4 regions of the Pseudomonas sp. DNDY-54 genome follow, and region 3 is predicted to be linked to each of the others. Evidence: predicted binding sites of a transcription regulator. Region 3 holds the regulator's gene; each other region holds the start of a gene.
The links. Region 3 encodes FliA, which starts transcription of late flagellar genes. Its sites were predicted from a motif close to CTAAAGTTTNNNNNNNNNNNGCCGNTAA; they were not measured.

Region 1 (5,239 bases), 180 kb from region 3:
GCGATGCTTGAATCGCTGAACAAATCCGGTAGGCTCGCAACTTTCCTAGAGGAGACACCCCCATGGCCCGAGCCACTGCCCGCCACATCCTGGTTCCCACTGAAGAAAAGTGCAACGAGCTGAAAGCTGCCATCGAAGGCGGCGCCGACTTCGCTCAGGTGGCCAAGGACAACTCCACCTGCCCGTCCAGCCGCCAGGGCGGTGATCTGGGTTCGTTCGGCCCAGGCCAGATGGTCAAGGAATTCGACACCGTCGTGTTCAGCGCTCCGTTAAACGAAGTGCAAGGCCCGGTGAAGACCCAGTTCGGTTATCACCTGCTGGAAGTGACCAGCCGCCAGGACTGATCCCGCCGTCCCCGCACGCCATGTGCGGGGACTCGCCGCTCTTCTGCAACCCATGCGAAGCGGCGCTTTCACACCGCACCTCCCCGCTCCGCTTTCTACTGATCACGCCTCGAGCCGGAAACGTCCAGTCAATGTCTTGAGCCCTTTCATGCTCTGCATGATGGTATTGCCTGATACCGCCGTGTCTTGCGTTGCGTTGGCGGCCTGATCAGCCACCTGGGCGATGCGCGTCAGCGATTGATTCATGTCTTCGGCAACCTGCGACTGCTCCTCCGCCGCGGTGGCGATCTGATTGGTCATTCCGCGAATGGTCTGCACCGCGCCGACGATCTGACCCAGCGCACGCTGAGCTGCCTCGATCTGGGTGAGCGTAACCGTGCTGCTCTGGCGTGAAGCGACCATAGCTTCACCTGCGCGGGTGGCCTGGCTCTGCAACCGCTCGACCAGCACACTGACCTCCTTCGCCGAACTCTGGGTGCGGCTGGCCAGGCTGCGAACCTCGTCGGCAACTACCGCGAAACCGCGCCCCTGCTCGCCCGCACGCGCCGCCTCGATGGCCGCGTTGAGCGCCAGCAGATTGGTCTGTTCGGCGATACCACTGATCACGTTGAGCACTTTGCCGATTTCATGGCTGTCCTGCACCAGCTGCTGCATGACATCGGACAGCCCATCGACATGGCCGCTCAGAACGCGGATGGCGCCAACCGATTCATTCATCACCGCGCTGCCGGTATTGGTTTCCTGCTCCGCGATATCCGCGGCGCTGGCGGCTTCGACAGTGCTGCGCGCCACCTCTTGTGAGGTCGCGAGCATTTCGTTCATGGCCGTCGCGACCTGATCGATCTCGGCCTGCTGCCCTTCGACATTACGCGCGCTATCGCTCGCAAGGTTGGCCATGCGAACGCACTGACCATCAACGTCGTCAGCGGCCAGGCGCATGCCCTTGATCATCTCGCCAACCTGCCCCAGCAGGCGGTTGTACGCCAGTGTGATCATGCCCATTTCATCGTCCGCATGACGCACCTGCAGCGGCGCGGAAAAATCGCCCTGGCTGACCTTTTCCAGGCGGCCGCGCAACTCGTCGATCTGCAGCATCAGCCAGTTCATGCCTGCGATACGGCCAAGAACGACCAGCAGCAGAATGCAGAAAGTCGACGCCATCGCCACCCAGAGCTGCTGGGAAGCGCTGCGGTTTGCCTCGGCAGAGATCAGTGAAACCACTTCGTTGGAGGCCGCGAGAATGTCATTGGCATCCGTCGCGAGAGCCTTCAGGTCCGGGCTCTGACCGGCGGCCAGTGCCTGCACGGCGGGACGGTAGCGCTGCCAGATCTGGTCGACGCGCTGCAGGTGCGGCTGGGCGCTGGCCAGTTCCACCGGGGCGACGCCCTGGCTGCGGTCACCCTTCATCAGCAAGCGATGCGACAGCTCGAACCGCTGGATTGTCTTCTCGGCGTCCGCCGGGCCACCGATGCCCTGCGCAGCCAGCAACGACTCCTTCATCATCTTCTGGCTGAGCATGCGCTGCGCGCCGGCCATGTCAATCTGGCTGGCGTCCTTGCTGGACATGAACAGGACGCCGGCCGTCAGCGCTGCGCAGAGGAAAATCAGGCTGTAGGAAAAGAAGAATTGCAGGTTGATGGTGCGTAGACCCAGCCCGCGTAAAACGGACTGAATGACGTTCGCTAAAGTGCTGGTCATGGGGGTATCCAACTACAGGGAAAGAAAGCGGTGCCATCCTGGACAGCGTCGCACTTGCCCGGTTCTCGGCCGCATCTGGAACAACTTGATACCGCCGATCAGCTTTCTGGAACACGCACGCTAGAGCGCTTTCCATTCAAATAATGGTTCACGGACAGGTGCCAGACACACTGACCTCAATCAACAAAAGCCTCGTAAAGATGACTGATTAGCCTGCCCAAACGCGGGGCAACGGCTATCGTCTGGTAACGACAGCCCGCTCTCATGACACGAACTCAGCTGAGAGGAACGCCTCATGTTTCACGTAACCCGGATTGGTGACAAACGCATCGACGTGGATTTTTCCGGCAAGCTCGACAGCAACGAAATGCGCTTTGCGCTGGATGAGCTGATGAGAAAATCCGAAGGCATCACCCATGGACAGATGCTCTTTCGGGTCGGCGACTTCGACATGCCCACCCTCGGCGCGGTAGGCGTCGAGCTGTCGCGGCTTCCGCAGATGTTTCGTTTCATCCGCCGCTTCGACCGCTGCGCCGTGGTTTCGGCGAAGGAGTGGGTCAGGAAAACCAGCGAGCTCGAAGGCGCGCTGATTCCTGGCCTGACCATCAAGGCGTACGACCAAGATCGGGCAACCGAGGCGCATCAGTGGCTTGAGGGACAGATCTGATCGGGTGTCAACGAGGCTTACCGAAGACCTGCGTCCAATAGCTCACCGCAGCGCTGTCCTTGTTAATGGCGTAGGCCGCGCCCATTTCGGTAAACGTCGCATTCATGATGTTGCTGCAGTGCCCGGGACTGGCCAGCCAGCCGGCGACAACCTGCTCCGCCGAGCCCTGCCCCGCCGCGATGTTCTCGCCGATCCGCTCCCAGCGATAGCCGGCGCGACTGGCACGGTCGCTGACCTGGCTGCCATCCGGCGCCTGATGCGCGAAGTACTTCTGCTTGGCCATGTCGCGGCTGTGGGCCAGCGCCGTATCACCGAGTTCAGCGTTCCAGCTAAGCGCCGGTGCGGGGTCAAACGACTGGCTACCGCAGCGACGCGACTTGGCCCGCGCCTCGTTGACCCGCTGCAGGATGTTCTTGCCAACCTGTTGCCAATCGCCAAGGTCCGGGGCGAGTAACGGTTTGGCGAGCAACACTTGCCAGGTCGTACCGTCACGCGATACGCCGATCTCGGCATAATCCTGACTGCGTAGCGGTGCGCAATAACGCTGTTTGAGCGCCTGCATCGCGCTCTGCGCATCGGCCGGACCCGAAACCGAAATGGCTTGCAGCTTGGCCGGCCGGTACCCGGAATCCTGCAGCGCCTGCTGCAGCTGCGTGCCACTGGTAGCCAGTGGCAACGCCAATGCCTCGTTCGGGGCCAACGGTCCGACAGCCTGAGCCTCGCCGTCTCCACAGCTCTGGGAAGACCCACGGAACTCGTTGACCAGACTCACCAGATCGGACTCCTGAGCCTGTGTCTGGGCGCTGAACAGCGCCACAAGCGTCAGACACGCGGTGGGTATTGCATGCGACCGCTCGAGCACGGGTGTCGAGTGGCCGAGTGAAGCGAAGTTGGGCAGTTTCATGCATCACCTTGTCGGGCTGCGGTTAAGCATCCTGACCACGAGTGGCCGCAAGCGATCCACGGCGATAGCAGCAGCGACTGAGATACGCGCTTCAAACGCGACCGTTGTTGTACGCGCCATAACGCGCATCCGCATGGGATGATGCCTAACCAAGCGGCTTCTATTGACCGATCACCTACATGACCCTCTCCGATTTCCTGCTATTCGCCCTTCCGGCCATCTTTTTGACCGGGCTGTCCAAAGGCGGTTTTGGTGGCGCATTGGGCGGTATTGCCGTGCCGTTGCTGGCCCTGGCCATTTCGCCGAAACAGGCTGCCGCCGTGATGTTGCCGATTCTCTGCCTGGCCGACGTGGTGGGGCTGAAGGCCTACTTCGGCAAGTGGGACATTGCCAACCTGAAGGTGATGCTGCCCGGTGCGCTGATCGGCATTGCGCTCGGCTCACTGACGTTCGGCCTGCTCGATGAACGCATGATCGGCCTGATGATGGGCGCCATCGCCGTGGGGTTCGTGCTGCTCGGGCTGCTGACCAACAACGACAAACCCAGGCCACTGCAGCGCGGCCGAGGCACGCTCCTCTCCTCGATTGCGGGATTTACCAGCTTCGTCGCACACGCCGGCGGGCCGCCGATCATGATGCACCTGCTCCCGCAGCAACTGGACAAGCTGCGCTACGTCGCGACCATCAACCTGTTTTTTCTGATGACCAACGCGATCAAGCTGATTCCCTATGCTGCGCTCGGCCAGTTCGGCCACGAAAACCTGATGCTGAGCCTGACCCTCGCACCCATCGTGCCATTCGGCGTCTGGGCCGGGCTTTGGCTACACAAGCGCATCGATCACACCTGGTTCTATCGGATTGCCCGCATCGGCATGCTGATCGCCGGCCTGCAGCTGATCTGGAAGCATCTCTGACGCCAGCATTGAGCCTCTACCGGCACCCCGAAACTTCGCTGCTCTGAACGATCACCGCCATGCTCAGTCGGAATTGATGTACCCACTGCAACAGGAGTCATCGTTATGCTGAAGTTTCTAGGTAGCACAATCGGCATCATTTTCCTGATCGGACTGCTGGTGGTGATCGGTTTGTTCATGCTGGTGTTCTGATACCGCACCCGCTGAGCGCAGACGGGTCTGAACGAGTCCGCTGTGCCGACCGAATGACAGCGTTACCGACGGGCCGCCGAGATCTAGGCGGCCCGGTCGTATCTGCAACCGAACAGCCACTTCGGAACCGCAGCCTTTCATGCACACGCACCTAACCTTTTCAACGCCCCGTCGCGCCGTCTGGCTGCTTTTAGTCATGCTGGCCTGTCAGGCACTGATGCCTGCCGGGTCCGCCGCCCAGGAAAGCGTCGCCACGGTGCGGCTGGACGGCCGTGCCCTGTTTCGTATCGGGCCTGACGACGCGCTGGAACCCCGGCCGCGTGCACGGCAGATCGAACGGCAGCTGGCGGCGGTCTTGGAAACGCCACAAGGCATTACCCGCGCACGCATTTCACCGAGCGAAACCGAGAATGAAGGCCTGCAGATCAGTGTGGCCGGGCGGCCGCTGCTGGTGGTATCGCCGGCAGACGCCGAAGCCAACGGGCTGACCCTGGACAAACTGGCGCGTGAGTGGGCTGCG
Region 2 (5,239 bases), 1.7 Mb from region 3:
CCAACGAGACCTCCCCGTTGCTGCGCACCAGGGTCGCTTGCGTACCAGTGTTGGCTGCATGATTGTTAATGGCCGCCGCCAGTTCTTCCAGCGACTTACTACCATCACCGTCGCTGTCGATGGTGCTCAGGTCGATATCGAATGAAGCGCCAGCCTGGCCTATGGTGAGCTTCCCGGCGCCGATGTCGGCCGAGGTGAGCCCATTTAGCGCGACTTGATGGGCGCTGGCCAGTTGCTCGGTAAAGAAGTCGTAGCTGCCCGGCTGCGCCGTCATGCCAACGGTGGCAGTGGCGTAACCCTCCTGGCTGGAGGTCGCGCTATTGGTCAGCATGCTCGTCGTGCTGCTGTTGAGCTTGGTGATGGCCGACTTGAACGTAGTCAACGACGTGCGCAGCGAACTCAGCGCGTCGCGCTGAGCCTTGTAGCGTGATTCGTTACGGTTAAGCCGATCCAGCGAACCCTGGACTTCGTAAGTGGCCAACTGCGTCGACATCTGTTGTACGTAATCGGAATTTATAGCCATGACCATCCCCTCTTGGATTCTTGTACAGCAAGTTGGATGCCAGTTCTGAAAGCCCCGTATTACGGGCACTTCAGCCAGCAGCATGCAGAAAAAAGGCTTCCGCTACGCGACGCGACAAGGAAACGGGGAAACGCCGTTTCCGCCTGCGCGACGGGCGGAACATCTCTCTGTAAAGGCGACGTCAGAGGCGAGGGAGTTAAAGCGGAGAAGGAAAAGGATTAATTCTTTTCCAAGCAACTGAATAAGTAGCGCCCGCGCCGGCGCAAGTCGGGTCCGCGAAGCGGCGCGATGTGGCAATGCTGGCTGCGGCAGGTCGAGATTCGGGATTGACGTTGGGAATGCTGACGCTTGGAGCCCGTCACGTAGGATGGATGTCGCTTTTCACATCCACCGCTCCGCCCGTGAGGCCCTACACGCTGCCCCGCATCACAAGGCCAGCGCGACGTGCGTTGTTCAGGGTGAAGAGGGAACGTCGAAGGACTGAGCGTCAGTACGCTTGAGGCGAATAGAGCCGGGCGTCTTGCCCACCGGCGAGCAGCTGCTGAAGGATGTCGTGGTGCATGGCGAGCAGCTTGCCGTTGTGCTCGTTGAATTGCTGACACTGCACAGCGAGATCACCGACCTGCTGCCAGTGCTGCTGCAGCGACTCACCGCGCCCGCCCGAACAGCTGGAGAGCAGGCGGCGCATGCCGACACCCGTCGGCTCCAGCCGGAAGGCAGCCAGGACCTTGCTGCGGCGCTGGGCGCGCGCGGCAATGGCTTCGACGCGAACGGTGATCTGCAGATTGATACGGTCGATCTCAGGCACATCGCGTTCCAGCAGGCGGCCGTAAAGCGCCTGCATCAGCTCGCGCAGGGCGAGGTAATCCCCGCAATCCTGCTGCAAATCGTCATCGACGACGGCAAGCAGTTTCTCGCGCTGGCTCACGCATCGCTTCCGCGGTGATAGCTGAGCATGCTGCTCGCCAGCTCGCCCACGTCGGTTGAGATTTCACCGCGCTGCAGGGCTTGCTTGATCGCGGCGACGCGGTCGAGATCGACCTCGGGCATGGCGCGCAGGGCGTCGTGCATCTGTTCCAACGGCAGGCTCTCGGCTTGACGTGCGGCTGGCTGAGCAGCCGGGCGAGCGGCGACCTGACGGGCCGTTGAAAGCTCGGTAGGTGTGACGGAGGCGGGCTTGAAGTGCCGGCTGATTTCCATGATTTTCGTTCCAACTCGGTGGTTACTGCCTAACAAGCGACCGCTCGGGCGGAAACCTTAAATGTTTTTTTGCCGGGGGTGACGGACGGGACCCTTATTGATCCTCACATCGGCGGCTGGCTTGGCCACCACCCCTCACCCCAACCCTCTCCCCGCAAGCGGGGAGAGGGGGCTGGCCGTGCGGGTTATCGACGGCGTGATCAACACGACGCCTTGCCTGTTTCGACTGTCCCACGACGGCGGCGTCCAGTGGTGACACCTAAGTTGACGATCGCTTGCAGGGATTCTGGCGCCGCAAACTGCGCCAACGGGTCAGTGCTTCTGGCAGCTCCCGCCAGCGAGGCGCGAGCGGCCTCGACCAGATCTTGCCTGCCTTACCTTGGGCAGCAACTCCGGTCTGGCCTCCACGCCCCTCACCCACTCCGCTATCACGCCGTACACGCCCCCTCGCCCCTCCGGGGAGAGGGTTGGGGTGAGGGGCCGGGGCCGAGCGAACACGTAAACGCCACACCCACCACCCATTCGTTAGGCAGTCTGATTGCGCCACCAGGTCTGAGCCGCCAAACCATCCTGAATTTTCTGCTCCTGCGCCAGCAGCAGTTGCTGCCACTGCAGCATCTTGGCGTCGATCACATGCTCGACCACCTTCTCGCTGCGCATGGCCTGCAACAGCTCCTGCTGAATCCGCGCCAGCGCCTGCTCGGCCACCGCCAGTTCGCGGCGCTGCAGTTCGACCATCTTGTACAGCGTCGCCTTGTAGCGCTGCTGGTTGTCGCGCTGCAGCGGCGTACTCATCGGCACAGAGAAACCGCACAGGCGGCTGAGGCCGGTGATGTTGTTGCGATAGCGCTGGCAAAGGTTCTGCTGATACTGAACCTGCCCGAGCATCTGCTTGACCCGGTTGCCGCGCAGGCTCGCCAGGCGCGTGAGCGTTTCGATCTGCTGTTTCATGGTTGTTTAATGATGCTCTGCAGGATGGCAAGGCTGGTTTCCAGCTCCGCGGCCTCGCCCACTTCCTGGCGCAGAAATCGCTCGATGGTGGGCGCCAGCTTCACCGCACGATCGGTTTTGAGATCCGCGCCCGGGCTGTAGCCGCCCAGCGGGATCAGCTCCTTGATCTTCTCGTAGGTGCTATAGAACTCCTTGAGCTGACGCGCCGCGCCGAGGTGCGGCGGCTGGCCGACCTGGCTCATGCAGCGGCTGACCGAGGCGCAGACGTCGATGGCCGGGTAGTGCCCGGCATCGGCCAGGCGGCGCGACAGGACGATGTGCCCATCCAGAATCGCCCGCGCGCAGTCGACGATCGGGTCCTGCTGGTCATCGCCTTCGGCTAGTACGGTGTACAGCGCGCTGAGGCTGCCGTTGTCATTGGCGCCGTTACCGGCGCTTTCCACCAGTTCCGGCAACATGCCGAACACCGACGGCGGATAGCCTTTGGTGGCCGGCGGTTCGCCCAGGGCCAAGGCGATTTCGCGCTGGGCCATGGCGTAGCGAGTCAGCGAATCCACCAGCAGCAATACATCGTTGCCCTGGTCGCGAAAGTAGGCGGCGATGCTGTGACACAGCTCGGTGGCCTTCAGGCGCATCAACGGCGATTCGTTGGCGGGCGCGACCACCACCACGGCCTTCTTCAGCCCTTCCTCACCCAGCGAATGCAGCAGAAACTCCTGCACCTCGCGCCCACGTTCGCCGATCAGCCCGACCACCACGACGTCAGCCTTGGTCTGCCGGGTAATCATCCCCAACAGCACGCTTTTGCCGACACCAGAGCCGGCGAACAACCCGACGCGTTGGCCCTTGCCGAGGGTCAGCATGGCGTTGATCGCGCGCACGCCGACGTCCAGCGGTTCGCTGACCGGCTTGCGTTTGAGCGGGTTGACGGAGGGCAGCTCGGTGGGCAGTGGATCGCGCCCGCTGAGCTTGCCCATTTCATCCAGCGGCTCACCGAGGCCGTTGACCACCCGGCCCAGCCAGGATTCATCGATATGCAGCTTGGCATCGTCCGGTGCGGGGAAAACACGCGAACCGGAGGTCAGCCCAACCGGCTTCTTGAATGGCATCAGATAAGTGATATCGCGATTGAAGCCCACCACCTGCGCTTCGAGCATGCTGCCATCGCCCTGTTCGACGAAGCAGCGCTGGCCGGTCATGCGCTGGCAGCCGAGGCTTTCCAGCAGCATGCCGGAGACGCGCACCAGCCGGCCGCTGACTTTCGCCAGCTGCACGGTGTCCAGCGAGCGCAGCGCCTCGTCGAGCCGGAAGCTCTCGCGCAGGGACATCTCAGGCTTCCGCCCTGATGTGTTCGCCCAGCGTGTCCATGCATGAATCCAGGCGCTGCTGACAGCCGATGTCGGCTTCCGACTCGGCGGTGATCACCCGGCACTCGCCGAGCGCCAGCTTGTCGTCCGGCACCAGACGCCAAGCCGCGGCACGCTCGGGCGCCAGTTCCTTGATCCGGGTGCATTCCTCGGGATTGAGCAGGATACGTACGTCCTCCTGGTCACCCGGCATAGCGGCCAACGCTTCTTCAGCCAACGAGAGCAGTTGCGTCGGATGCAGGGTGAGCTCGCAGCGGATCACCTGCTTGGAGACTTTCTGCACCAGCTCCAGCAGTTGTTCACGCCGCGCCTGTTCGAATTCCTGACGGAAGCGCTCGAAGCGCTCGACCAGCTCATCCATCGGCCGGGCCGCTTCCTCGAACGCGCGACGGCCCTGGACGCGCCCTTCTTCTCGGCCAACGGCCTTGCCGTCTTCAACGCCGCGCTCGAAGCCCTCGCGATGACCCGCCTCGCGGCCCTGCTCCAGACCCTGTTCGTAGCCTTTGTCGATGCCTTCCTGGAAACCGTCGGCGACGGCACGCTGCAGCGCCGCCGGATCGCCCGCCACGCTGTCGGTCAGCTCCGCCGCGGTTCTGACCCGCGGCGGAAACCGAAACGGACGCCAGGACCGGCCTTCACCCTTGATGATCTTGATGCTCATCGGCGCTTACTCGACCGTCTGTTCGCGGAACAACTGAACCTGCAGGTCACCGTCAGCGGACATCTCGCGGACCACCGCCATGATGTCCTTGCGCACCTGCTCTACACGCGACAAGGGCACCGGGCCCTGACGACGATTGATCGATTCCATCTGCTGCGCCTGGCGCTTGGGCATCGCGCCCTGAATGGCACGCACCAGCTCGGGCTCGGCGCCTTTGAGCGCCACCACCCACTCTTCCAGCGGGATCACTTCCAGCAGCGTCTGCAGCACGTCCTGGTTCTGCCGCGAGAGGATGAAGAAGTCATACATTTCATCCTCGATCTTGCTCACCAGCTCTTCGTTGTGGGCGCGCAACAGTTCGAACATCTGGTCACGGTTGCCCTTGAAGCGGTTCATGATGTCCGCTGCCTGCTTCACGCCACGCACCTGCGAGCCCTGGTTCGAGAGCACCTGGAGGCTGCGATCGATAAGCTGTTCCAGCTCGGCGATGACATCGCTGTTGACCTCGTTGAGGTTAGCGATGCGGTAGAGCAATTC
Region 3 (5,239 bases):
GCACCTGGCGCAATCGATCAAGGTTACCAAGACCGAGCCGCTGGAAGAGGGTGGGATCATCGCGTTGGTTGGCCCTGCCGGTGCCGGCAAAACCACTACACTCGCCAAGCTCGCGGCCCGTTATGTGCTCAAGCACGGCCCTCAGAGCATCGCCCTGGCAAGCATGGACAACTATCGTATCGGCGCACAGGAGCAGCTGAATACACTGGGCCGCATCCTCAACGTGCCGGTCATCCAGATCGACCCAAGCCAGCCGCTGAGCAAAAGTCTCGCCCCTCTGGCCCGCAAGCGTCTGATTCTTATCGACACGGCTGGCCTGCCTGCCGGTGACCCGATGATGCGTGCGCAGCTCGAGGCGCTGGCCGATCGCGGTATCAAGTCGAAGAATTACCTGGTCTTGCCGGCGACCAGCCAGAGCCAGGTGCTCAAGGCGACCTGGCATCATTACCGCGGTTGCGGGCTGGCTGGCTGCATTCTGACTAAACTGGATGAGGCCGGGAGCCTGGGTGATGTGCTGGGTCTTACCATCAGCCAGCATCTGCCCATCGCCTACCTCGCCGACGGGCCGCGCATCCCTGAAGATCTGCATCTGCCGCGCAGCCATCAACTGGTGAGCCGAGCGGTGAGCTTGCAGACCCAGGAAGATCCCAGCGAGGAAACCATGGCTGATATGTTCTCGGGTCTGTACAACGCATCTTCACGGAGGGTCGGATGAACGCTTTGCTCCGTGACGCACACCAAGTAGACGCGTTCTGGCTGAACGCATCGATGGCCCTAGGGCTCCAGAAAGAGATAGGCGTTTGAACATGGGTATTCATCCCGTACAGGTTATTGCGGTGACTGGCGGCAAAGGTGGCGTCGGCAAGACCAACGTGTCGGTCAATCTGTCGCTGGCCCTGGCTGAGCTCGGTCGCCGGGTGGTGCTGCTTGATGCCGACCTTGGTTTGGCCAACGTGGACGTGCTGCTGGGGTTGACCACCAAGCGCACGCTGGCTGATGTCATCGCCGGGGAATGCGATTTGCGTGACGTGATGATTCAGGGACCGGGCGGTATTCGCGTCGTGCCCGCGGCATCCGGTACGCAGAGCATGGTGCAGCTCTCTTCGCTGCAGCATTCGGGGCTGATTCAGGCCTTCAGCGACATCGGCAACGACATCGATGTGCTGATCATCGACACGGCCGCCGGTATTGGCGACGGCGTAGTGAGCTTCGTGCGCGCGGCGCAGGAAGTCCTGCTGGTGGTGACTGACGAGCCCACCTCAATCACCGATGCTTACGCATTGATCAAGTTGCTCAACCGCGACTATGGCATCAGCCGTTTTCGGGTCCTGGCAAACATGGCACACGCGCCGCAGGAAGGCCGCAACCTGTTCGCCAAGCTGACCAAAGTCACCGAGCGATTTCTCGACGTGGCGTTGCAATATGTCGGCGCGATTCCTTACGACGAAGCGGTGCGCAAGGCGGTACAGAAGCAGCGCGCCGTGTACGAAGCCTATCCGCGAGCCAAGTGCTCATTGGCATTCAAGGCCATCGCGCAGAAGGTGGACAGCTGGCCGCTGCCCGCATCGCCACGTGGTCATTTGGAATTCTTTGTGGAGCGCCTCGTCAGGCCCGCCGCAGAGCCTCACGAATAACAAGCGGCTGGGTTCAGTATGTATTACAGCAAAGCTCACGCTAAAGACTCGCAATATCAGCTCATCGACCAATACGCGCCGTTAGTCAAACGCATCGCCTATCACCTCCTGGCGCGTTTGCCGGCGAGCGTGCAGGTCGATGATCTGATGCAGGCCGGGATGATCGGCTTGCTGGAAGCGTCAAAAAAATACGACGCAGGCAAGGGCGCCAGTTTCGAGACCTATGCCGGTATCCGCATCCGCGGCGCGATGCTTGACGAGGTGCGCAAGGGCGATTGGGCGCCGCGTTCGGTGCATCGCAATTCGCGGATGGTCAGTGAGGCGATTCGGGCAATTGAAGCCAGAACCGGTCGCGACGCTAAAGATCAGGACGTTGCGGCCGAACTTAAATTGAGTCTCGATGAGTACTACGGCATTCTGGGCGACACCTTGGGTAGCCGTTTGTTCAGTTTTGATGATCTGCTTCAGGAAGGTGAGCACGGCGAGTTCGAGGAAGATGCGGCAAGCACTCATCCGGAGCCGTTTCGCGATCTCGAAGATGAGCGATTCCAACAGGCGCTGGCCGAGGCCATTGGCAACTTGCCTGAGCGTGAAAAGCTGGTGCTTTCGCTGTATTACGACGAAGAGTTGAATTTGAAGGAAATAGGCCAGGTGCTAGGTGTGAGCGAATCGCGGGTGAGTCAGCTGCACAGTCAGTGCGCGGCACGTCTGCGGGCTCGCCTGGGTGAATGGCGCGCTCGTTAACGGCAGGTCGGCAATAAAGTATTAGACCGCTTACGCGCTTCATTCGTGAAGCCCGCAACAGACCGTGAGCAGGTTCTGAGATTCGTGATTTACGGAGGTGTACTTGGACAAGAACATGAAAATCCTCATCGTCGACGACTTTTCGACCATGAGACGGATCATCAAGAACCTTTTGCGTGATCTGGGATTTACCAACACCGCCGAAGCGGATGATGGCACCACTGCCTTGCCGATGTTGAAAAGCGGTAGCTTCGATTTCCTCGTTACAGACTGGAACATGCCTGGCATGAGCGGTATCGACTTGCTGCGCGCCGTGCGTGCCGACGAACGTCTGAAGCACCTGCCTGTGTTGATGGTGACCGCCGAAGCAAAGCGCGATCAGATCATCGAGGCCGCGCAGGCCGGGGTAAACGGTTACGTCGTCAAGCCATTCACGGCTCAAGTGCTCAAAGAGAAGATTGAAAAGATCTTCGAGCGCGTCAACGGCTGAAGCAGTAACGCCGCGAGGGCACTATGACGCAAGCAGACCAAAGCCTGGCAGAGTTCGAAGCAACTCTGAAGGCTCATGCACCCCAATTAATTGAAAGTCTGCAACAGGGCCGCTTCGACGAAGCCACGCAGATGTTCAACGAGCTCAATCAGGCGCGTAATCACGGGCTCTATCTCGAAGTTGGCAAGCTCACCCGCGAATTGCACAACGCCATCGTCAAGCTTGAAATGGATACCTGCGCGACAGGTGGTGATCCATCGCCAATTACCGATGCGACCGATCGCCTTTCCTACGTCGTGGAGATGACCGAAAAAGCGGCCAACCGCACCATGGATCTGGTGGAAGAATCAGCGCCGTTGGTGAACTACGTCAGCTACGAAGCGCAGAGCTTGACCGCCGATTGGCAGCGCTTCATGCGCCGCGAAATGAACGCTGAGCAGTTCCGTGAGTTGGTCAAGCGAATCGATCAGTTTCTTCAGCGCAGCATGAACGATGGCAGCCAGCTCTCTCAGAATCTAAGCGAGATCATGCTGGCTCAGGATTTTCAGGACCTGACCGGACAAGTCATCAAACGCGTCACGCGCCTGATCACCGAACTCGAAAGCAACCTGCTCAATCTTGTTCTGATGGCGGGGCAAGTTGATCGCGTCGCCGGCATTCAGCATGACCGCGACGCCATGCGCGCCGAGCAGGAAAAGAAAAAACAAGAAAAAGAGCCTTCCCATGGTGAAGGTCCGCAGATGCATGCCGATATACGTGAGGATGTCGTATCCGGGCAGGACGATGTCGATGATCTGCTTTCGAGCCTGGGCTTTTAGGGGAAGGTGAATATGAGCTTCGACGCCGATGAAGAAATCCTCCAGGACTTCCTGGTTGAGGCCGGCGAGATTCTCGAACTATTGTCAGAGCAACTGGTGGAGCTGGAAAGCAGCCCCGACGACGCCGCGTTGCTCAATGCGATTTTTCGCGGTTTCCACACGGTAAAAGGCGGTGCCGGTTTCCTCCAGCTGCATGAGCTGGTCGAGTGCTGCCACATCGCGGAAAACGTCTTCGACATCCTGCGTAAGGGTGAGCGTCGCGTCGATTCGGAATTGATGGACGTCGTGCTCCAGGCACTGGACTCCGTCAACGAAATGTTTACGCAGGTGCGAGAGCGCACCGCCGTAACCCCTGCGACCCCTGAGCTGCTGGCCGCGCTGACGCGTTTGGCCGAGCCGGCCGGCGCGCATGAGTTGCCGGTCGAGGCAGCACCAGAGCCGGAGCCTGAGATCACGACTGCCGACAACGAGTTCGAGCAATTCCTTGGCGCGTTGGAGCAGCCGGCTGAATCCGCACCTGCCCAGGCCGGTGACGAAATCACCGACGAAGAATTCGAGTCGTTGCTTGATCAGCTTCATGGCAAAGGGGCTTTCGCTGCCGAGCCCGTAGTCACACCGATCCCCGACGCAGCTAAGGCGCCGGTGAGTGACGAGATTACCGACGACGAATTCGAGGCGCTGCTCGATCAGTTGCATGGCAAAGGCCAGTTTGCTGAGCCGGCGGCGGCTGCGCCTGCCGAAAGCGCTAAGGCTGATGCCAAACCCGCCGCGGCGGGTGGCGATGAAATCACCGATGACGAGTTCGAAGCGCTGCTCGATCAATTGCACGGCAAGGGTAAGTTCGAGGCAGACGCCGCACCGTCGGCAACTGCGGCCGCTCCGGCTGCAAAGCCTGTCCCCGCGGCGCCTGCTGCGAAGAAGGACGCACCTGCGAAGCCGGTAGCGGCACCTGTGCCCAAGCCCGCAGCGGCGCCGGCGAAGGCGGACGTTTCGACCAAAGCCGCCCCGGCGCCTGAGAAACCGGCGAGTGAAGCCGAGACCACCGTACGGGTCGATACCGCACGGCTCGACGAAATCATGAACATGGTCGGCGAACTGGTGCTGGTGCGTAACCGTTTGGTACGCCTGGGCTCCAACAGCGCGGACGAAGCCATGGCCAAAGCCGTGTCCAATCTGGATGTGGTGACGGCTGATCTGCAGAGCGCTGTGATGAAAACGCGCATGCAGCCCATCAAGAAGGTATTCGGCCGTTTCCCGCGCCTGGTTCGTGATCTGGCTCGGAGCCTCAAAAAAGAAATCAACCTGGAGCTGGTTGGCGAAGAGACCGATCTGGACAAGAACCTTGTCGAGGCGCTCGCCGATCCGTTGGTGCACTTGGTGCGCAACGCGGTCGATCACGGCATTGAAACGCCGGAAGAGCGTGAGGCCGCCGGCAAGCCGCGTACTGGCAAGGTGGTGCTGTCGGCCGAGCAGGAAGGGGACCACATTCTGCTGCTCATCACCGATGACGGCAAAGGAATGGACGCCGACGTGCTGCGTGCCAAGGCGGTAGA
Region 4 (5,239 bases), 890 kb from region 3:
AGCGCGACAACCCGAACAGATGACCGAAAAGTGCGGCGAGCAGCCCCTGCAACCAGGCAGCGCTCAGCAGGCTCACATGCCAGCCGAGCAGCCGTGCCAGAACCAGTAGGAGCAGCCAGCTGACGAGTAGCGACGAGAGTTGGCTGAGCAAGGCCAGAACGGCGGGAAATCGGGCAAGAGGTGAGGTCAGCATGGATGCGCGTCGCGTAGAAACAGGCCTCGAGTCTAACCGGCTGACAGCAGCCCATACAGGCCCATAGCCGCGCTCGGCCGCATGCTAGACTCGCCTACTTTTCCCACCTGGACACCCTACGCAAATGGCCAAACGCCACCTCAACCGCCGGCAAAGCTGGCGCATCGAGAAGATCCAGGATGAGCGCGCTTCGCGCGCTGCACGACGCGAATCACGCGCCATCGAAGAGCTGGAAGGTGGCGATCTCGGCCCTGAACAGACCGGACTGGTGATCGCTCACTTCGGTGTGCAGGTTGAGGTCGAAGCCCAGGAAGGTGAGCATCGCGGCCAGGTCTTTCGCTGCCACTTGCGCGCGAACCTGCCAGCGCTGGTCACTGGCGACCAGGTCGTCTGGCGGCCTGGGAATCAGGGAATCGGGGTCATCGTCGCCCAGCTAGCGCGCCAGACCGAACTCTGCCGGCCCGATACGCGTGGCCAGCTGAAACCCGTTGCGGCCAACGTCAACCTGATCGTCATCGTGTTCGCGCCGCTACCTGAGCCTCATGCCAACCTCATCGACCGTTACTTGATCGCAGCCGAACATGCCGGCATTACACCGTTGCTGCTGCTGAACAAGGCGGATCTGATCAATGCACAGAACGAGGGTGCGCTCAACGCCCTGCTCGCGGTGTACCGCACGCTGGGGTACCCTCTGATGGAAGTCTCCGCGCATGACGGGGCCGGCATGGAGACCCTGAAAGCACGGCTGGACGGGCATGTCAGCGTGTTTGTCGGTCAGTCTGGTGTGGGTAAATCGTCGCTGGTGAACAGCCTGCTACCGGGGGTCGACACCCGGGTCGGCGCGCTGTCGGAAATGACCGGCAAAGGAACCCATACGACCACCACAGCACGACTGTTCCACTTCCCCGGTGGTGGCGAGCTCATCGACTCACCCGGCATTCGTGAATTCGGTCTTGGCCATGTCAGCCGCGCCGACGTGGAAGCTGGCTTCATCGAGTTTCAGGAGCTGTTGGGGCACTGTCGCTTCCGCGACTGCAAGCATGATCGCGAGCCGGGCTGCGCCCTGCTGAAGGGGCTTGAGCAGGGGCAGATCCAGCCGCAGCGGATGGCCAGTTACCGCCACATCATCAGCAGCTTGCCGGAAGCCGACTACTAGCGGTTCTAGCAATTCGCCAGAGCAGCTCCCTTCGTTCAGCCCTGGCGCTGAACTGTCGCAGGAGTCCGGATCAGTTGCCGCCGGGCTCGTCAAAGTTCAACACGCCATCCTCGAAGATGTTCAGGCGCTCTCGCAGCTGCGGCGACTGCAGCGGATCGGGTAGCGCTGGCGTTGAGGCACCGTCCTGAGGTGCTGCCTCAGCAGGCGTTGATGCGCTCGCCGCATCGGACTGGGCCCCTTCGATATCACGCTGGGCCTTTTTCGTCAGGACCAGGATATCGATGCGTCGGTTGACCGGATTCAAGGGTTCGTCCCGGTCGAACAATGCGGACGAGGCATAGCCCACTACACGGGCAATCTGTTCATCGGGATAGCCGCCAGCAACCAGGGTGCGCCGCGCCGCGTTGGCGCGTTCCGACGACAGTTCCCAATTGCCATAATCGCCACGACCGGAGTATGGCTTGGCATCGGTGTGACCGCTGACGCTGATCTTGTTCGGCACCGCGCGAATGGTGTCGGCCATGGCCAGCAGAATGTCTTCGAAATAGGGCTGGAGCCGCGAACTGCCCAACGCGAACATCGGCCGGTTAGCCGCATCCATTATCTGGATGCGCAAGCCGTCCTGGGTGATCTCGAACAGGATCTGATCTTTGAAACGGGTCAGATCCGGGTTCTCATCGACCTTGTTTTGCAGCTCCTGCAATAACAATTCCAGCCGCTCTCGCTCCAGCTGCTCAGCGAAGGTTTCCGCCTGGTCGGCGTCAATCTTCGATTCGCTCTGCTGAACGGCCGGATCGATCTCCTCGTTAAGCGTGCGGTCGGGCGATGGAGTCGGCGTGCCACCCAGATCGATGACGTGCGGGCTCGCGCTCTCGGTAAAACCGATGGGGTCTTGAAAATACCCGGAAATCGCCCGCTTCTGCTCGGGCGTAGCCGAACTCATCAGCCACATCACCAGGAAGAACGCCATCATCGCCACAGCGAAATCCGCAAAGGCAATTTTCCATGCACCGCCATGGTGGCCGGCAGCGACCTTCTTGACCCGCTTGACGATGATGGGTTGGTTATTGTCCATGACTGCGCTTAGCTACCACGCATGGCTTGTTCGAGCTCCGAGAAGCTCGGGCGATGCGCTGACAGCAGCACCTTGCGACCAAATTCCACCGCCAGGGTCGGTGGCATGCCGGAAGCAGAAGCCACCAGGGTCGCCTTGATTCCTTCGTAAAGGTTCAGCTCTTCCTTGGCGTCATGCTCGAGCGCAGCCGCCAGCGGCCCGAAGAAGCCGTATGAAGCCAGAATGCCAAGGAAGGTGCCGACCAATGCTGTGGCGACCTTCTCGCCGATCATTGCGTTGTCCGCGTCGGCAAGAATCGACATCGTGATCACGATACCCAGTACCGCTGCCACGATCCCCATCGCGGGCAGGCCATCAGCGACGCGGGCTACAGCATGCGAGGGATGCTCCAGCTCCTCTTTGATACTGGCCATTTCCATATCGAACAGCCCCTCCAACTCGTGGGGAGCCATGTTGCCTGACGACATGATCCGCAAATAATCACAAATGAACGCGGTCATTCGCTCGTCTTTCAATATCCCTGGGTATTTGCTGAATATCGGGCTGGCGCTGGGTTCTTCCAGGTCCGCCTCGATCGCCATCATGCCCTCGCGTCGGCTCTTGTTGAGGATTTCATACAGCAGCCCCAGTACTTCCAGGTAGTACTTCTGCGTAAACCGCGTGCTGAACATCTGCAACGATTTCTTGAAGACCAACTTGATGGTGCTGCCCGGGTTGGCCTGCAGAAACCCGCCGAGTGCCGCGCCGCCGATGATCATGACTTCGAACGGGTGGATAAGCGCGCCGATCTTGCCGCCGGACAGCACGAAACCGCCGAGCACGCTGCCGATGACTACAAGGATGCCGATAATTTTTGCCATAAGAGGTACGTCTAAAACCTAGTACAGAGCACCTGGAGAAGTCGCGCGACGTCGCACGCTCACTGAGTTACAGGCGGGGCGTATGAAAGAATTGTTCGGGTTATCGGTACTTTTGCGCCAGACTAAAGGCCATCCCGATGAAATGCTAGTTCGGCGGCGCCATGAACACGACACCTCTCCCCCGCACGCTTCCCGCCTGGATTGAGGCGCTGGACGCCGTAGTCCTGCCAGCGTTTGCCGACCCCTATGCACGCGTCCAGCGGGCGCTGCGTGATAGCAGCATGTCGATGCGTCAGATCGCCGATCTGATTCAGGAAAGCCCGGTCCTGGCGCTTAACGTGATTCGCGAAGCCAACCGCGACGCCGCATCGCGCAACAAACCGGCCGAGAGCCTGGAAGTTGCGCTCAGTCGCATCGGCTTGAAGCGTGCCGAAACGCTGTTCTCCAAGGTTCCCGCCGCCCAGCCCCAAGATATTCCGGCCCCGCTGCGGCAGATGGTGCTCATCAGCCGCCATGCCAGTCAGCAGGCCAACGGCTTGTTCGCGTCTCGCCTCGCGCGACTCTGGCAAGAGATCCACTGGAGCAGCCTGCTGTTTCTCTCACCCGTCTGGGCGCTTGTCGCAGCTCACCCTGAACTACTTGAAAGCTGGGAACAGCGGGTACTGGTTAAGCGTGAACCGGCGCGTCCGGTCGAGCAATCGCTGCTTGGCGTGTCACTGCTGGAGCTGTGCGTGGCAACGGCTGAACACTGGGGTTTGCCGGGCTGGGTCTCCCAGGGTTATCGGCTGCTCAGTGAAAACCGGCGCATGCTGATCAAGGCGCTGCACATCGCCCGTGACAACGAACATCCGCTGCATCAGCAACAGATGCTCGATGCCGATCCAGATCTCCGCCGCTGGCTCACACTACCAAGCAACACCATCGTGCTCGCCAATTGTTTGGCGATGTCAGCGCACCACAGCTGGGGCGGCATTCACAGCCTGCGTTGGCAGCGGCTCGCCGGACTCTATCTTCAGATTCCGCTGACCGAACTTCAGCACCTCGTGCATCAGCAAGCCGTGACCAGTGCACGGGAGATCGGGCCAACCGACCTCTGGCACCCCGCTCAAGGGTTGCTGTGGCCGTGGGAGAGTGTCTTTCAGGTCGAGCGGGCCGCGAAGCGCCCCGATACCGACGCGCTGGCGCAATGGCGCACCCATTGCCGTGAGCTGCTCAGCGAACCGAGCCCTTACGATAACGTCGTGCAGCTCACTGCGAGCGCATGCAAAGCCCTGTCATGCGCGGGCATGCAACGCGTCTTGCTGATGCTCGTCGACCGTAAGCAGCAGCGCCTCGTTAGCCAGCAGACCAGCGGACTGCCGCGCGACGCGGCCAGACTGACCATCGACCCGGATCAGAGCCAGGTGTTGCGCCGGCTGCTCGAAAAGCCTGTGCAGCTCAGACTGACACCAAACAATCTGGCGCAGTTCTCAGCGCTCCTACCGGGTGCTTTAAAGTCACTGTTCCCCAGTGAACATTTATTGCTGCGCTCCGTCGGCAGCGAGGGTCGGGTGGTCATGCTGCTGGTGGCCGATCAGAACAACACCGCGCTCAGCGAGACGAGCCTGCAGGTGTTCAGCAAGACAGTGCAATGCATCGAGCGCGCACTGGCGACGTTCAGCAAACGAGGGCGCTGAATGCGCGCCAGTTAGCCGCTGTAGGCTGTCTGATCGCCAGCTATCTGGCTTACTCACTCATCTAACTGTCCGCGCCCCGCTCCGCTTCTTCGGTTGTCCTAGCTCGTACGCTCATTCTTAGACTGTGCCCCAGAGCGCCGTTGCACCTTGTCATACCTGCCTCGCCTACGTTTTCAACAGCCTGCTAGACTTGGCCTCTTCAGACCAACCGAGGCTTGCCGTGTCCGCCTTTTCAACCTTGCCCCTGGTAATCGAACCGGCCGATCTGGCCCTGCGCCT

Region 1: K4O48_RS13995 (methyl-accepting chemotaxis protein) is a predicted target of FliA. The motif match lies at 2,105-2,132, and genes of this name have one in related genera.
Region 2: flgM (flagellar biosynthesis anti-sigma factor FlgM) is a predicted target of FliA. The motif match lies at 1,757-1,784, and genes of this name have one in related genera.
Region 4: motA (flagellar motor stator protein MotA) is a predicted target of FliA. The motif match lies at 3,385-3,412, and genes of this name have one in related genera.

The regions. Positions count from the first base shown of each region.
Region 1 is NZ_CP082271.1:3,037,208-3,042,446, forward strand. It holds gene K4O48_RS13990 (peptidylprolyl isomerase) at 63-344, shown strand; gene K4O48_RS13995 (methyl-accepting chemotaxis protein) at 447-2,042, opposite strand; gene K4O48_RS14000 (STAS/SEC14 domain-containing protein) at 2,338-2,709, shown strand; gene K4O48_RS14005 (CAP domain-containing protein) at 2,717-3,613, opposite strand; gene K4O48_RS14010 (sulfite exporter TauE/SafE family protein) at 3,793-4,527, shown strand; gene K4O48_RS14015 (mechanosensitive ion channel family protein) at 4,859-5,239, shown strand, end outside.
Region 2 is NZ_CP082271.1:169,402-174,640, reverse strand. It holds gene fliD (flagellar filament capping protein FliD) at 1-523, opposite strand, end outside; gene flgN (flagellar protein FlgN) at 1,011-1,451, opposite strand; gene flgM (flagellar biosynthesis anti-sigma factor FlgM) at 1,448-1,723, opposite strand; gene K4O48_RS00820 (flagellar export protein FliJ) at 2,249-2,674, opposite strand; gene fliI (flagellar protein export ATPase FliI) at 2,671-4,002, opposite strand; gene fliH (flagellar assembly protein FliH) at 4,004-4,702, opposite strand; gene K4O48_RS00805 (FliG C-terminal domain-containing protein) at 4,709-5,239, opposite strand, start outside.
Region 3 is NZ_CP082271.1:2,856,288-2,861,526, reverse strand. It holds gene flhF (flagellar biosynthesis protein FlhF) at 1-715, shown strand, start outside; gene fleN (flagellar synthesis regulator FleN) at 807-1,634, shown strand; gene fliA (RNA polymerase sigma factor FliA) at 1,653-2,378, shown strand; gene K4O48_RS13180 (chemotaxis response regulator CheY) at 2,494-2,868, shown strand; gene K4O48_RS13175 (protein phosphatase CheZ) at 2,892-3,686, shown strand; gene K4O48_RS13170 (chemotaxis protein CheA) at 3,699-5,239, shown strand, end outside.
Region 4 is NZ_CP082271.1:3,749,760-3,754,998, forward strand. It holds gene K4O48_RS17475 (class I SAM-dependent methyltransferase) at 1-193, opposite strand, end outside; gene rsgA (small ribosomal subunit biogenesis GTPase RsgA) at 318-1,349, shown strand; gene motB (flagellar motor protein MotB) at 1,420-2,424, opposite strand; gene motA (flagellar motor stator protein MotA) at 2,433-3,284, opposite strand; gene K4O48_RS17495 (HDOD domain-containing protein) at 3,446-4,960, shown strand; gene K4O48_RS17500 (rhodanese-like domain-containing protein) at 5,181-5,239, shown strand, end outside.